DNA from 3 places in the Bacillus sp. ISL-77 genome. Region 2 is predicted to be linked to each of the others. Evidence: riboswitches for the same ligand, from Rfam matches in the RefSeq annotation. Region 2 holds a riboswitch; each other region holds the start of a gene.
What was found. Region 2 has a riboswitch for glycine ahead of J7E77_RS07950 (amino acid permease). Riboswitches for the same ligand answer to the same signal wherever they lie in the genome.
Positions count from the first base shown of each region.

Region 1: linked by a shared signal. The riboswitch ahead of J7E77_RS05385 (amino acid permease) and the one ahead of J7E77_RS07950 (amino acid permease) in region 2 are both predicted to bind glycine.
Region 3: linked by a shared signal. The riboswitch ahead of gcvT (glycine cleavage system aminomethyltransferase GcvT) and the one ahead of J7E77_RS07950 (amino acid permease) in region 2 are both predicted to bind glycine.

Region 1 covers NZ_JAGGQY010000013.1:131,783-135,071, forward strand. Annotated here, with positions in the region: gene J7E77_RS05385 (amino acid permease) at 1-1,264, opposite strand, end outside; glycine riboswitch at 1,429-1,509, opposite strand; gene J7E77_RS05390 (DUF2935 domain-containing protein) at 2,025-2,837, opposite strand; partial or broken gene J7E77_RS05395 (cell division protein FtsZ) at 2,917-3,063, opposite strand; gene J7E77_RS05400 (MerR family transcriptional regulator) at 3,225-3,289, shown strand, end outside.
Region 2 covers NZ_JAGGQY010000020.1:27,234-30,522, reverse strand. Annotated here, with positions in the region: gene J7E77_RS07950 (amino acid permease) at 18-1,424, opposite strand; glycine riboswitch at 1,702-1,801, opposite strand; gene J7E77_RS31400 (glycoside hydrolase family 3 protein) at 1,961-3,289, opposite strand, start outside.
Region 3 covers NZ_JAGGQY010000017.1:50,743-54,031, forward strand. Annotated here, with positions in the region: gene gcvPA (aminomethyl-transferring glycine dehydrogenase subunit GcvPA) at 1-343, opposite strand, end outside; gene gcvT (glycine cleavage system aminomethyltransferase GcvT) at 362-1,468, opposite strand; glycine riboswitch at 1,555-1,634, opposite strand; glycine riboswitch at 1,638-1,725, opposite strand; gene J7E77_RS06315 (DEAD/DEAH box helicase) at 1,903-3,289, shown strand, end outside.

The DNA.
Region 1 (3,289 bases), on a different contig from region 2:
TTGATTCTGCAAATAGCATAATAATGAGAATAAATGCAAATAACGTGAGAACAAGATAATTAATAAATGGTGTAAACGGTGCTTTAAAAATCGACTTTTCATGTAAATCGGGGCGTGATTTCTTATATCGCAGATGACAAATTAAGATAATGCTCCAAACCCAAATAAAACAAATCGCACTAATCGTTGTCACGATACCAAAGGCTTGTTCTGGAATCAGCTTACTTAAAAGAGCTCCGACGGAAAGAACAAGTGCAGATATAAATAATGCGTTACTCGGTACATGATTTTTATTTAATTTAGCAAAATTCGCTGGTCCCTGTTGATGATTACTTAAATTAAATAATATGCGGCTCGTTGAAAACAATCCACTGTTACAGGCAGACGCAGCTGATGTTAAGACGACAAAATTAATAATTCCTGCAGCAATCGGAATACCAACTAAACTAAACGTTTTTACAAAAGGACTGTTTCCTGCATTCAGTTGCGTCCATGGATTGATGCATAAAAGGATAATAAGGGCTCCCACATAGAAAAACAGTATTCTTAAAGGTATTTTATTTATTGCAGATGGGATATTTTTTTGTGGATTGGATGTTTCGGCTGCTGATACACCTACTAATTCAACACCTACAAATGCAAATACAACCATTTGAAAAGAAAGTAAGAAACCTGATATTCCATTTGGGAAAAGACCACCATGGCTCCATAGATTTTTTACTGTAACCGTTCCTGAATCTGTTTGAAATCCAATAATTAACAAAATGACCCCTATGATGATTAAAGCAAGAATGGTGATCACTTTAATTAAAGCAAACCAAAACTCTAATTCTCCAAATAGCTTTACTGTTAATAAATTTAGTCCCAATAATAGAATTAAACAGACTATAGCAGGCATCCATTGTGGGATATCGAACCAATATTGTACATATACACCAACAGCAATAATATCAGCCATTGCTGTCATAATCCAACAAAACCAATACGTCCATCCAGTTACATAACCAGCCCACGGTCCAATATAATCCTCGGCGAAGTCCGTAAATGATTGATAGCCCTTATTTGATAAAAGAAGCTCTCCTAATGCCCTCATTACAAAAAAACATGCGATACCCACGATTAAGTATGCAATAATGATAGATGGACCTGCTAACTGAATGGCTTTTCCTGAACCTAGGAATAAACCTGTACCAATCGTACCTCCAATCGCAATCAGTTGTACGTGCCGATTTTTTAAATCTCGTTTTAATTCTTGTTGTACCACTTCATTTGCCCCCTCATTAGTAATAATTTCCTTTGTTCACTTTGTGAAGATATGAACAAATGGTTAAACTCCATGAAAAAAGAGATTGGAATTTCTCCAATCTCTTCGGTCATAAGAATAACAAATAATATCCATTACTCTTTTGTCAGAATAACAAATAAAACTCGTACTCTTCTGTCCTTTTGCCTGAGATTGTGAACCCTTCGGCGCCGCAGATTTCCTGCGGTCTCTCCAGAAGCTGCTCCTGCTATAGTTTGATCCATAGCAATCATAGCTTGCTTAGTATTTAATTTATGTAGAAGAACAAATGGTTCAAAATCCCCCGCTAAAAAAAGTTATGCATTATTACTTCTTATCTCACAAACTAAATTATTGTTAAATAATTTCTAATTTTAGTAGTATTCAATCACTTTGTCAATAATTAATTTCGGAGAATCTAGATTAATGGAGAAACAAAAAATGAACCCACTGCAAAGGATTGGGTTCATTTTTATCGCATTCGTGGATTCTGCATCTTTAATCTCCTAGTACCAAAAAATATTGAATATGATTTGCTGATATGGGCGTAATCGCCATAACACGATATCCGATACTCAGTAATTGCGACAAAGTTTCTGCACAATTTTGACGTGGAGGCTCAAACGGAGCATGGAAACTTTTATAAAGATTTATTAATTGATTATTGTTTGTACAGTGAAGCAAGATCACATGTCTACCAGTCCATGCTTGACCGATCATTGGTTGTGGTTGTGTTTCCCTTTTATTTCTCATTAAAATATTCCTTAAGTCGAGGTTTAGCAGGATCACAATTGGGTGAGTCAAGATTTGCCGATTCTGCTAATTTCATAAGATAATAACATTCTTCACGGTACATATGATCCGCCATTAGGGGGGCGAATGTTCCTAATGCTTGCTTACTTAGTCTGAGTTCTTCTATTTCATGTAGAAAATTTTGAAATAATTTTATTTCTAACTGGCTGTCTGAATTCATTTTTAACAAAGCAGGGAACGAGGTCAAATTAGTTCTTAAATATCCTGCTAGTTCAACTGATTTCAGGTAAAAATCTTCAAAGTTCTTCCTAAATGTATTACTTTTCTCAATGAGTTTCTTTTCAACACTATCTAAATTAGAGGAAATTGCCTCTGAATGACCCGCAGCATCTAATAACCATAAAAGATGATGATGTAGTTCATGGTAAACAGGAGGAGCTTCCCCTGCTTTTAGGTGTATTAAAATTCTTAAGTATTCCTCTAATTCATTGACCATATGATTAATAAAGGTTGGCGAAAGGTGAATTTTTATTTTCCCTATCAGATGTTTTCTTAATAAGTCCAATTTAAATTCCCGTAATCTTATAACCTCTGTTTCAGCTTCAATTGTTAATGGCACTAAATCTGAGGAATTTGCACGCTCCAGAAGTTTGTCAAAAACTCGAATAAAAGATGATGCCTTCTCAATTTCCTCTTTTTGAACGGGTGCAAGAGCTTCGAAAATAAGCCTCGAATGATCACCTAATATTTGGAGCCAAAAACGGTGTTCAAATTTTGCTGTTCTCGCAAAGACATCGTTCATGTTTATTCCTCCCAGTAAGAAATCCCCACACTATTTTGATGTTTATTCTTCTTATTTGCTTCTTATGACCAATGACATGCTCAGTGAATCCAGTGGCAAAGACAGTTACGATAATTTCTTCATCTAAGTTTTCGTTAATGACCGAACCAAAGATCATATTTAATTCCTCATGAGAAGCAGAAGCAACTATATCGGCTGCTTCCTGTACTTCAAAAAGACTTAAATTAATTTTCGACTCTCATTCTCACTGAATGATGTCTGACATCCTTACTTTTATAGCCGTATCCTTCCATATAGTGCATTACCTATACTTCATTCAGAAAAAATTCTAATAAAAAAAGGAATTCTCAGCGTTTTATAGAAGTGTTAAATTGGAGGTGTAGTGTTATGACGATAATATATTCACCTAGTGACGTACAGGAATTGCTTGGAATTGATGGTAGTACATTACG
Region 2 (3,289 bases):
TTTTTTTGGGTTGCCACTTAATTTTCTGCTACTTTTTGTTGATTCTCCTGATCCGCATAATTCTCCCGATCCGCATAATCCGCCTTCTTTATCAACATCTTATAAATCGCAATCAGCATGATAAACCAGACAGGTGTTACGAATAAGGCAACACGAGTGTCTTCCGCAAGTGCAAGTACGACAAGCACGAACGCTAGGAAGGCAAGGATTAAGTAATTGGAAAATGGATAAAGCGGCAATTTAAATTTGTTCACTTTCGCTAGATCTGGTCTGGTTTTGCGGTATTTCAAATGACTGACGACAGTAATACCCCAAATAAAGATGAAACATACTGTAGAAATACTTGTAATCAGCGTAAATACTCCTTCTGGCATTACATAGTTCAACACAATGGCAATTAAAATAACAACAGTGGAAAAGAACAATGCATTGGAAGGTACCTGACGAGAAGTAAGTTTTGCAAATGGTACAGGTGCATTTTTATCTCTGGCAAGTGAGTATACCATCCGGCTTGTACTGAAAATGGCGCTGTTACATGCCGATGCTGCAGATGTTAGAACGACAAAATTGACGATACCAGCAGCTGCAGCGATACCAACCGCCACGAATACTTGAACGAATGGGCTTTTCGCTGGATTGATGGCGTTCCACGGATAAATACTCATAATGACAATAAGGGCGCCAATGTAGAAAATTAATACCCGAATAGGAATATTATTGATTGCTTTTGGGATAACTTTTTCCGGGTCTTCTGTTTCACCAGCAGTAAGTCCTACAAGTTCAATGCCAACAAACGCAAACACCACCATCTGGAATGAGAGAATAAAGCCATTTATGCCATTTGGGAACATGCCGCCGTGACTCCATAGATTCGTGAAACTGGATGCGCCTGAATTTGTGGAAAAGCCTTTAATAATCATGAAAATCCCGATAACAATTAATGCAAGAATCGCAATAACTTTAATTAATGCGAACCAGAATTCCATTTCGCCAAAAAGCTTTACGGTTGCAAGGTTCATGATTAGCAAAACGACTAGTGCAATTAATCCTGGCATCCATTGTGGTACATTTGGAAACCAAAACTGAGTATAGAGACCAACTGCTGTTAAATCGGCCATAGCGATTGAAATCCAGCAAAACCAGTAGGTCCAGCCAGTAATAAATGCTGCCATATTACCTAAATAGTCTCTAACAAAGTCAACAAAAGAATGATATTTCAAATTGGATAAAAGCAGTTCTCCAAGTGCACGCATGATTAAAAAGCAAATGACACCTGTAATCAAGTAAGCAAATAAAATCGATGGACCTGCTAAATGAATAGATCTACCTGCTCCAAGAAATAATCCTGTTCCGATAGCCCCGCCAATAGCGATAAGTTGAACGTGCCTGTTTTTTAAACCTCTCGACAATGTTTGTTCCTGCATATGAATTCCCTCTTTCTTCTTTTTGAGAATGTTTAATATTTTATTAGTCAATTCGGCAGAAATAAGCGCTTACATTTTTCTGAAAATTATACTCAACAGGACAATCATGATGTGCACTCTCCAATTATTAGTTTTGTGTTTACCTCCTCCTTTTTTTGTTTATTACTATTTTTCTCCACAAAAAAAGGACAGAGAAAAATAGGCGTTCCCCATTTTCCTCTGTCCTTTTACCTGAGAGTATAACTCCTTTGGTGGCACATGGCGCTCTCCAGAGACGCGTCCTATTGTGGTCCTTTTACCTGAGAGATTGAGCCCAATTTTTGGGACTTGCTCCTTCGGTGCTAAACAATGCGTTTAGTCTCTCCCACAATACTCATCCGCAATTATGAATATAATTAAATCCTAGTCTATTCAAGGAATGATGTCAAATGAATTTTCTGAATTTAATTAATTATTATAATTTTATAGAAATACAGAAACCATTGTTAACAGACACTTTTCCATTACAATTTAATGTATTCATGTGTCTTCAACTCCTATTTATATGTTAATCCAAAATCAAATCCGTAAGAATCCCCATTTTTATTTTTATAGACATAGGAAGGATCCTCTACATAGCCTGGAATATCTCCAACCTCGTTGTCTACCGCTTCTTTGTTAGCAGGTATGGTGAATGGAAGTTTCCCTGTCGGATTGTATTTTCCACGAATAACGTCTACGATTGCCTCAGCCTTTACGCCAAACGTGCTGATTACCGCTCCAGCATTGGGCTCAATTTGATCAATCAACCACGGGTTAGTGAAGTTAATCGCAGTAATCGTCGGAACTTTTTTCTGAATCTCAATAATTCTATCAACATTAGTAATTCCTGTTTCAGGGCCTATGGTTATCCGTGGATTATTATCCCAATTCGATTGAACAGGTCGGACCCAAACAAACGCATGAGTCGCTTCCTCAAGTTTATCCGTTACTGTGATAGAAGTATCATACCTTTTTATGGTTTCTTTTAATTTCTGGGTGGCCGCTGCAGCATTTCCTCCCTGGAACATCTCAATGTATAGTTTGACATCCTTTATTTCACTATCACCCAATGGTAATACATTTTTACCATCGATATTGTCATTGCGTAATAGAACTAATGACTTTCGGTGTGCTTCATCCGCTTTTTTCTGTGATTCAGGATTATTGACCACATCAAGCGCATTTTGACCATCGACATAAGGGTTTTCGAAAAGGCCTAATTTCATCATCTCTGTTAGTAAGAAAGTGACTGATTCATCCACTTTTTTCTCATCAAGCAAACTGTTTTTAACTGCATTAATAATTGGTGTTGGATCGGATGCACCAGAAATGATATTTGTCCCGGCATCGATTGCTTTCGCAAATTTTTGTTCTGGTGTTAATCCTTCAGCACCCCATGCATTATTACCAATAGCACCCGTATCGGAATTGACATATCCTTTGAAACCAAGCTCTCCACGTAAGAGGTCAGTGATGAGCGCTTTGTTTAAAGCAAAACCAACTTCTTCAAATTGCTGATTCTCACTATACCATGGCAAACCTTGGTCAGCGCTCGTATTGCTTGGATATGCGTAATATGGCATGACTGACGAAACTCCAGCTGCAATAGCTGCCTTAAAGGTCGGAATATGATATTTAAGCAAGCTGCCTTCAGTTGGATATGGATTGAATTTCCCCTCCACAAAATGAGGATCTAAGCCGTTATCACGTGCTCCACCGCCAGGGAAATGCTTCACAGTGATTGCCACACTGTCTTTACCAAGCTCATCTCCTTGAAAACCTTTGATTACGTTATAGATCATGTTTGAAGCTAGTTCTGGCTGCTCTCCAAATGTATCTTCAAT
Region 3 (3,289 bases), on a different contig from region 2:
TAGCTTGAAGTTCACCTTGTGAAATTTCTGGTTGATAAGGTGTATAAGCTGTATAAAATTCTGATCTAGAAATAACATGGTCGACAATTACAGGCATGTAATGGTCATAAACACCTGCACCTATAAAAGATACGTTTCTTTTCAGGTCAGCGTTCCGACTTGCCATCTTAAAAAGCTCTTTCATTAAGGCTGTTTCAGACTTTGCCGCTTTTATATTGTACTCACCCTTAAATCTTACTTTCTCAGGGATATCGCTAAACAGTTCATCAATAGAGGAAACACCAATTGCCTCAAGCATAGTCTTCTTATCTTGTTCAGTCATAGGTAAATAGCGATGTTTCATAAACCTAACTCCCTTCTGTTATTTCTTTTCTTTTTTATAAAAAGGTGTTGGAACTACAGTAGCTTTTAAACGTTTGCCGCGAATTTCAACTTCAACTTCGGATTCAAGACCCGCAAATTCTGCATTGATTAGGGCAAGACCAATATTCCTCTTTAACGTGGGTGATTGCGTTCCAGTTGTAACCTCACCAATTAACTGATCATCTTTATAAACAGGGTAGCCATGACGTGGAATCCCACGATCAATCATTTCGATTCCAACCAATTTTCTTGTTAAACCCTTTTCTTTTTGTTGGATTAACGCTTGTTTCCCGATAAAGTCATCTTCTTTGTTTAATTTCACAGCGAAGCCAATTCCAGCTTCAAGTGGTGAAATTTCTGGAGATAGTTCTTGACCATAAAGCGCTAAAACTGCTTCAAAGCGAAGTGTGTCGCGTGACCCTAATCCACATGGGATTACTCCATCTTCTTTACCTGCAGTTAAAATTTCTCTCCAAAGGTCCACAACATCTTCTGCATCGCAATACACTTCAAAGCCATCTTCACCAGTATAACCAGTTCTTGATACCAGTGCCTTTTTCCCATTTAGGATTACATCTTGTTGGAATTTGAAAAAGCCAATTTGGCTTAAATCATTATCTCCCGCAAGCTTTTGCAATACTTTTTCCGCAAGTGGTCCCTGGATAGCCAGCTGTGCTGTTTTTTCCGATAAGTTTTCTAAAGAGACATCACCAGTTAAATGGTCTTCAAGCCATTTGTAATCTTTTTCAATATTTGATGCGTTTACTACTAAAAGGTAATGATTGTCTTCAATTTTATATACAAGCAGGTCATCAACTGTACCGCCATTTTCATAACACATGGCGGTGTACTGGGCACCTCCATTTTTTACTTTTGAAATGTCATTAGTCAGCATTTTTTGTAAAAATGCTAAGCTATTAGTGCCTTTTACTTCTACTTCACCCATATGGGAAACATCAAATAATCCTGCACAAGAGCGAACAGCTTCATGCTCTTCTTTAATGCTAGAGAATTGGACCGGCAGTGCCCAACCACCAAAATCAATAGTTTTTCCACCCCATTCTTTATACACATCAAAAAGTGGAGTTCGTTTTAAATCAGACATTCTTAATCCCCCTTCAATCTTTGGCACAAATTATTCCTTGGAAAATTTAAAAAAGGACAGAAACCTCCTATGAAACGTAAGAAGGTCTCTGTCCTTGCACCTGAAAGTTTACCTAGAAAGGCTTTCCCCTTTGGTGGCTGCTTAAAGCTAGCAGCGCTCTCCAGAGCTGCGTCCTACAAGAGTTCTTTTGCCTGAGAGATTCACATTTCTGCTTGCTCCTTCGGCGCTACATAAGTAGTCTCTCCCCTTATAATCATTCGCATTATAATATTATCCAAATTGGTCATACTAATTATACTTATAAAATAAATTACTTTATTAAAATATTTAAAACATTCAAAGCTATTATCATCCTAACATTAAAATAATACATTGAGCAATAACTTTATTAGAAAAGAATAAAGCTGGAAATTGAACAAAAAGGAGCTGGAACCATGTCGATCGAAATTGAATTTGATTCCTCCTGGAAGGATGATTTTTTACATAGAATTGAAAACGATGGTCCATGGGGGAATTGGGAACTTTTTAAACTAGCAATTGGAGTTGAAAAACATCTCGTCATTCCAGATTTCAAGGGTTTATTGGCACCAAGCCATTTACCCAATCTAACCCCACTTCCTCACCAGCTTGAAACAGCAAAACAAGTAATTGAAAACATGAATGGGAAAGCCATCCTTGCCGATGAAGTAGGACTCGGAAAAACGATTGAGGCCGGGCTTATTCTAAAAGAATATATGATTCGCGGATTGGTGAAAAAGGTATTAATTCTTGTCCCTGCATCGTTAGTTACTCAATGGTCGATGGAGTTGAATAGCAAATTTTTCATTCCAGCCATTTCACAAAGAAAAAGTTATGTATGGGAACAATGTGATGTCGTCGTGTCGTCGATTGATACGGCCAAACGGAATCCACACCGAGACATCATTTTCAAGCAGGACTATGACCTAATTATCATTGATGAAGCCCATAAACTTAAAAATAACAAAACAAAAAACTACGAATTTGTCCAAAATCTGAAAAAGAAATTTTGTTTACTATTGACGGCAACACCCATTCAGAACCGTATCGAGGAAATTTTTAATCTGGTTTCATTATTAAAACCAGGACATTTAGGCAGCGAAACGACATTCTTTGAAAAATACAAACGAGATGCACGTTCATTAAATGATGATGAGCATTTAAAAGAATTAGTAAACAAGGTTATGATTCGGAACCGGCGGGCAGATACAGGCATTGAGTGGACGAAAAGGCATGTGGAAACCATTCCGATTGAATGCACTCAAGAGGAGAAAGATCTTTATGAGTCAATTACTGAATTAAAAAATGAGGGGAATTGGGCACAGGCAAGTTCATTCTCCGTAATGACATTACAGCGTGAGGCATGCAGCAGTAGAGAAGCAGTTTTTTATACATTAAAAAACATGCTGCAAAAAAAGGAAAATCCAACCCCAGCTTTCGAAGAACAAATTCAGTATTTAATAACAAAAGTCGAAGCTGTCCAGAAGAATTCAAAAGCGGAAAAAGCATTAGAATTAATTCAAAAAGTAAATGATAAAGTGATTATTTTTACAGAATACCGTGCAACACAAATGTACCTCCAATGGTATTTAAAACAGCATGGAATTTCATCTGTCCCTTTTCGGGGCGGCTTTAAGCGTGGAAAAAAGGACTGGATGAGAGAATTATTCCAAAAGCACGCTCAAGTCCTTATTGCAACTGAAGCAGGCGGTGAAGGTATTAACCTTCAATTTTGTAATCATATAATTAACTTTGATTTGCCATGGAATCCAATGAGGCTCGAACAACGAATTGGTCGTATCC